Regions from separate parts of the Pseudovibrio sp. Tun.PSC04-5.I4 genome, predicted to be linked through region 2. Evidence: predicted binding sites of a transcription regulator. Region 2 holds the regulator's gene; the other holds the start of a gene.
What was found. Region 2 encodes LexA, which represses DNA repair genes until DNA is damaged. Its sites were predicted from a motif close to TGTTCNNNNTGTGTTCNG; they were not measured.

Region 1: BLS62_RS32270 (ImuA family protein) is a predicted target of LexA. The motif match lies at 1,518-1,535, and genes of this name have one in related genera.

The regions. Positions count from the first base shown of each region.
Region 1 covers NZ_FNLB01000006.1:3,203,559-3,206,978, forward strand. The annotation lists gene BLS62_RS20190 (lipopolysaccharide biosynthesis protein) at 1-1,274, opposite strand, end outside; gene BLS62_RS32270 (ImuA family protein) at 1,549-2,484, shown strand; gene BLS62_RS20200 (DNA polymerase Y family protein) at 2,534-3,420, shown strand, end outside.
Region 2 covers NZ_FNLB01000006.1:1,660,109-1,663,528, forward strand. The annotation lists gene glp (molybdopterin molybdotransferase MoeA) at 1-1,183, shown strand, start outside; gene lexA (transcriptional repressor LexA) at 1,434-2,159, shown strand; gene BLS62_RS12705 (ComEC/Rec2 family competence protein) at 2,055-3,420, opposite strand, start outside.

The DNA of each region.
Region 1 (3,420 bases), 1.5 Mb from region 2:
GCCAGTGTTGTTGCCAAAGCCGCGCCATAAAGGCCGAATGTCGGGATCAGCGCTGTGTTGAGCAGTAGATTGACGACAAATACGCTGGCGTAGATTTTGGCGCAGGAATTCTGGTGCCCTGAGAGCGTGAGCAATGCATCCACCGGGCCAACTGCTGCGCGGGCTAAAACACCCATGACGAGGATGTAAAGGATGGGTGTTCCTTCAGTGAAGCCTTCTCCAAACAATGCGAGAAGGAAAGGCCCAACCACCATAACAAACACCCCCATGAATAAGGTTGGCCAGAAGGTCATTTTAGCCGCACTGCCAACGAAATCTCTCAGGCCATCCATATCGCCCGCATGGTAGAGGCGGGCCATGCGAGGGGCGCTGGCTGCGCGCACTGCGTAATAGACGAAGTGCATCAGTGCAAGCGTGCGGGACGCTGCGAAATAGATGCCGACCTGATCAGGTGGAAGCCAAAGGCCGATGAGAATAACGTCGGAACTGGTGATGAGCTGAAAGAACCCGTCGACTGCCAGCATGGGAATGGAGACCAGCAGCCAGGATTTTATTTCCAGCTTACGCGGGGCAGGGTGGCGCACTTTATGCAGGGAAACTTCCGTCATAATGACTTGGAAGAAGGTGACAGTCCAAACGGCTGCAATGGTGACGATGCATGCTGTGACAGCTGTTGGTGGAAAACCTAGCAGCAATGCGATCAACATGAAGACAAGCACGAGCAGTGGGCGACCGATGAAATCTGGCGCCATGGCTTTAAGCTGCCAATCGTTTGCTCTGGCTATGCCTTCCAGCATGCCTGTGTAGGTGTGCATGGGCAGGCAAATGGCAATCAGGTAGATCGGCAGAATATAGATGTTTGATATGAAGTCGGAAAAAAGCCATGCAATACTGACGCCGAATGCCGCGATTGTTGTTGAGCTGATTAGAACGAGAAAACGAACGCTGAAAAGCAGGCCGTTTAACAGACCATACTGTTTCTTTTCGATGTACTCGGGAATAAAGCGCAATAGGGAGACTGAAAAACCGAGTCCTGAAAAGACGCTGAGGATGATGACCAGTGTCCAGACAACAATGAAGACACCGTATTCTGATGCTCCCATCCACCGCGCCAGAATAACCTGCATGATGTAAGCGAGAGCGGCACTGAGAATGCGCATTGTAAATACAATCAGAGCTGAGCGCTGCGCCCCTCCGGCTTCGCCTTTGCTGAGGATAGCACTGAGCACCTTGTCCAGAATCGGGAGTACCTTTTTGTGGGTACTCTGGGGCAAAAGTACTGCTGCCCATTTGTTCAGGAACTCGTGCACGGGGTCTGCCTCAATTACTTCAGGTTAATTATTACTAGTATTAAAATTAATATTTTCAGAACGTCTTATGTGTTTTGTCTAATTGGTGAGTGTCTGTGATTTAAGAATAGTAACTTATTTATTTTAGGCGGTTATCCCAAAATTTAGTAGTTATATTTTCATGGGTTTTTGCGGCTTGACTCTTGAGCTTTTTAGCGGAATTAATAAGAGAACATATCAGGAACAAAACGAGAGATAAATGAACGCGAAAACACCGCAAATTGCAGAGTTGCGCCAACGCCTAGCGGTACTCGAGGGTTGCCTCCCTTCGACGGTGCAGCTTGCGCCGATCCCTGTATCCGCCCAAACAGTACAGGGACCGGCTCCTCTTGGAGCGGAGCGGAATACCGGTGTTTTTCATAGTGCTACAGGCCCTCAGCGTTTCTTGTTTGGAGTGCCAAAACTGGACGATCTCTTTGAAAGAAAAGGGCTTTATTGCTCGTCTCTGCATGAGTTCTATGCGGAGGAGATGCGGCTTTCAGGGGCCTTATCTGGCTTTATCTGTGCGGTTTTGTGTGTGCTGGGAACGCAGCGCAAAGGTGCCATATTGTGGGTAACCGATCCGGCTGTGCAAAGAGAAATAGGTATACCTCACGCCCCAGGTCTTGTGCAGTTTGGGATGGACCCTGCCCAGATTGTGTTTGTCCGACCCCAAAAAACGGAGGAGGTTTTATGGGCGATGGAAGAGGGCGCACAATGTTCAACACTCTGTGCTGTTGTTGGTGAAGTCGCCGGGTCGTTCAAAAACTTTGATTTGACGGTGACGCGTAGACTGGCGCTGCGAGCAGGACAATCAGGTGTTCCGGTGTTTCTTGTGCGTCATGGGGCTGAAGCCGACCCAAGTGCTGCTTTAAGCCGCTGGCATATTGCGCCGCAACAGTCGCGTTTTTCAGGGGCAACTCGAGCGCGGAGGTTCATGCCTTCCCGTGCATTTGTCGGTAATCCAAGTTGGCGGGTGACTTTGGAGAAAAACAGAGATGGCCGTCCTGGCTTCTGTGACTTGGAGTGGAACCATGCAAACCGTAGTTTCAACGAAGCGCCAGCGCATTCTGTGCCTGTGGTTCGCCGAACTGGCAACCGACCGGATTTGCCGGCGGGATCTGGGCGGGTCGTGGCTTTGCGACCACACGGCTAAGCCGCTTGTTGTTTATAGTAAAATCCGGAATGCTTATCGTTTGAGTTGTGTGAATAAAGCGGCTGTTGAGGTGGGGCTCTCTTTTGGGGATGCCTTGAGTGACGCGCGTGCTCGCGTGCCAGAGGTGAAGGCGGAAGAGGGGATTCCTGAGGCAGATGAAGCCTTACTCGCTGCGTTGGCGGATTGGTGTGATCGCTATACGCCACTCGTTGCGACGTCTGGTGAGGATACCCTGCTGTTGGATGTTTCCGGCTGTGCCCATCTTTTCGGCGGCGAGGATGCTTTGCTAGAGGACTGCCTCTCTCGTTTGAAATTGCAAGGTTTTACAGCATCCGGCGCGGTTGCAGATAGTGTTGGTGCTGCGTGGGCCGTTGCGCGCAGTGATGGCGGAGTGGTTGCCCCTAAAGAGCAGCGCGAGACCCTTGAAAATCTAAGCATAAGCTTGCTGAGGGTTGAAGAAAAAGTGGTTGCTTCTCTATCGCGCGTTGGTCTGAAGGTGATTGGTGATCTGCTGGACCGGCCTCGGGCTCCCTTGGCAAATCGCTTTGGTGAAGCGCTTGTTCAGCGGCTGGACCAGGCGTTGGGCATGGAAGGAGAACCGATCTCTCCGCGGCTTTATACGCCTGCTCTGGTGGTTGAGCGGCGGTTTTTTGAGCCGATTGCTCGTGAAGATGATGTGCTTGCTGTTATTCAATCTCTTGCTGAGAACCTGCAAAAGGCTTTGGAGCGACGTCAGGAAGATGGGCGTGCTTTTGAGCTGGTGCTGTTCCGAGTTGATGGGGTGGTGAGCCGCCTTGCAGTTGGGACAAGCGGCCCGGTGCGCTCTCCTGCTTTGGTTCTTCGGTTGTTCAGGGAAAAACTGAAGACAGTTGGTGATGAGCTGGATGCTGGATTTGGCTATGATCTCATTCGCTTAGGTGCGCTTAAAACTCAAGA
Region 2 (3,420 bases):
ACGCCTTTTGAAAGGCGTTGAGGCAACACAAACAGAGCATCTCCCTCTTCTGGAAGCTGGAGAACGAGTGCTCGCAGAAGATGTTGCAGCAACGAGAACACAACCTCCGTTTTCTGCTTCCGCTATGGATGGCTACGCGGTCAAAGCAGCCGATACCAGTGATCCCAACAGATCGCTGAAGGTGATAAGTGAGGTTGCAGCAGGTCATAGTTATGACGGAACGCTACAGCATGGTGAAGCTCTTCGCATATTTACGGGCGCTCCAGTTCCTGATGGCGTCGACGCCGTTTTGATGCAGGAAAATGCACGCCGCGACGGGGATAACCTCTTTTGCGAAGAAGCGGTCCCTGTTGGTAAGTTTATCCGCCCGGCTGGCCTGGACTTCAAAGAAGGTGAAGTCCTCCTCAAGCAAGGCGACATACTAGGCTTCCGCGAACTCGCCTTAGCTGGCGCTATGAATCATGCAACACTGCCGTTGCATAAAAAGCCACTGGTTGCGATCCTCGCTAATGGAGATGAACTGGTAGAACCCGGTGAGACGCCCGGCCCGAATCAAATCATCGCCTCCAACCAGGTCGGCATCGCCGAGTTTGTTCGCAGCCTTGGCGGAACACCGCTAATGCTTGGCATTGCACCCGATCAACCACAAGAAATCACCGCACGTGTGAAGCAAGCGATTGAGGCCAAGGCAGACGTTTTGGTGACACTTGGCGGCGCATCAGTTGGCGACCACGATCTCATTCAAGATGTGTTGGGCGCTGAAGGCATGGAACTTGGCTTTTGGCGTATTGCTATGCGTCCCGGTAAACCACTGATGGCAGGCTCCCTTGGACCAATGAAAGTCCTCGGCCTCCCCGGCAATCCTGTTTCAAGTTTGGTCTGCGCCCTCCTCTTCCTCGGTCCACTGCTGAATAAAATGCTCGGGCGAACCGTAACTCAAACAAATCAAAACGTTATCAAAGCGACGCTGACGGCAGCCCTCCCGGAAAACGACCTGCGTCAGGACTACTTACGTGCGCAGGTAACGACAGACGACCAAGGCAATCTCACAACAGAGCCGTTTGCAAAACAAGACTCCTCAATGCTGGCCCTGTTGGCAAAGGCAGATGCTTTAATCATTAGAAAACCACACGCTGCAGCTGCAAATGTGGGTGATCAGGTTGACCTTTTAAAACTACGCTAAGCCAATTGGTAATGAATGGGCAACCCATGTCCACTCACCCTTCAAAATCCAAATCCCCCAGTTCTTGCAGGGCCTAACTGCAACAAAGCCATTGCAGAACACAATGAGAACAGGTAGAGTACGTTCGTGTTTTGTCCTTCCAATCGCATAAGTTGAACACCATCAAGTTAATTTTGGAAGGCTAAGAGCGGACGGCCTGAACGCCGTTGGATATCAATTTGCGCAAATGATGAGCGAACGGGGATAAAAGATGCTTACACAGAAGCAACACGAGCTTTTGATGTTCATCCATCAACGCTTGAAAGAAGCAGGTGTTCCACCGTCTTTTGACGAGATGAAAGATGCGCTGGATCTCCGTTCTAAATCAGGCATCCACCGTCTGATCACAGCGCTGGAAGAACGCGGCTTCATCCGCCGTCTTCCAAACCGCGCAAGAGCTCTCGAGATCCTTAGGTTGCCTGATTCCATCGCACCAGGCTTAAAGCCAATAACCAAGGAAAAAGGCTTTGCACCTGAGGTGATTGAGGGATCTCTTGGCAAAAAGAGCACGAACCCACCGTCAGCTTTCCGACCACGATCACCTGACGAAGTTCCGACGCTGGAAATTCCGGTCATGGGCCGCATTGCTGCTGGCGTACCGATTGAAGCAATCCAGACGCAAAGCCACTCTATCGCGATGCCGGCTGACCTGTTGGGTCGCGGCGAACATTATGCCCTGGAAGTCAAAGGCGACTCCATGATTGACGCTGGCATCTACGACGGGGATACAGTGCTCATAAAACGGGGTGATGAAGCTGAGAACGGTGAAATTGTAGTCGCCCTTATCGATGATGAAGAAGCAACGTTGAAGCGCCTGCGCAAAAAAGGGGCCTCAGTCGCGTTGGAAGCGGCCAACCCCGCCTACGAAACTCGCATCTTCGGGCCGGGCCGGGTTCGCATTCAAGGCAAGATGACTGCGCTCTTCCGCCGCTATTAAGCCACTGACATCACCAGATACCTGCGGATTCCATGGTCTGCGCTGAGCTGCATAAGCCCAGCGCACTTTTTTTATGCGATGACCGGGCGGTCCTCTTGCTGTAAACCACACATAAGCTGAACCGCGCGTTTCCAGCATTTTCTGATCTATCACCAACTCAGCCTTACAAGATGCCGGGGCTTGAAACTGGGCAACGACAATTGTTGCCATATCACAATCTGATATCAGGCTTTCTGCACGCTTAGACTGCGCCAACATTAAAGGCGCAGTCGTTTTATCTTCATCCAATAAAACTGATCTCGAAAACACCTGCAGGATACAACCAGCCTTATCACAGCGTCGGTCCTTTGCTCTGGCCTTATGAGCCTTGAATGCCTGAGAAGGCACTCCTCCTGCCTTCAGCAGGCTGCTAGACGTAAATGACAGTCTTGATGATGTGAGTCGCAATGTCCCATCCGCATCATAAAACGCAATGTGCATTCCTGTTTCCGTCACAATGAGATCAGGTGCGCTGTAGATCAGAAAACAAAAGACAGCTCCCGCAAAGCTAGGGAAAGCAAACCACTTCAAGCAAAATGGCAAAAGACATAATCCGAGTATAGCGAGGATTATGAGCCAGTACCCGAGCTCACTTGCAACACCAATACCACTTTGCCCTTCACTGAGTGAGCTCACCCAGTACGCAGCCTTCAAAACGAGCTGCAATCCCGCTTCCATGCCGTGCAGAAAAAACGCTTCGGCCCCAACAGGAATTGCCAGCAAACTTAGTAAGCCAAGGGGCATAACCACAAAGGTCACAAGTGGCATGGCGAGGATATTTCCCAGTAATCCATAGGGCGCAACTTGCTCAAAATGCATCGCGGCAAGCGGTGCTGTCGCCAATCCCGCAACCAGTGAGGTAAATGCGCAAGCTACCAACCACCGGGAAGATCTCCTCAGAAAGCCTTGAAAACCAACAGGATTTCTATTGGCAGTTGCCCCATCAATAGGCTTTAATCGGTCTTTCACAAAAGTATAAGCAGCGAGTAACGCTAAAACTGCGATGAACGACATCTGGAACCCTGGCGCTAAAACCTCCTCCGGCGCCAAGCTAAGCAACACCAGACAGGCCAGCGCCAGCCCGCGCATACTTAGCGCCCGCCGTCCCAGCAACCCAGCGCATAAAACCAGAACCGCCATGAGAAAAGCCCGCTGCGTTGCAACCGAAGCCCCTGATAATCCGAGATAAACGATTGCAGCCATCAAGGCAGCCAAAGTGCTG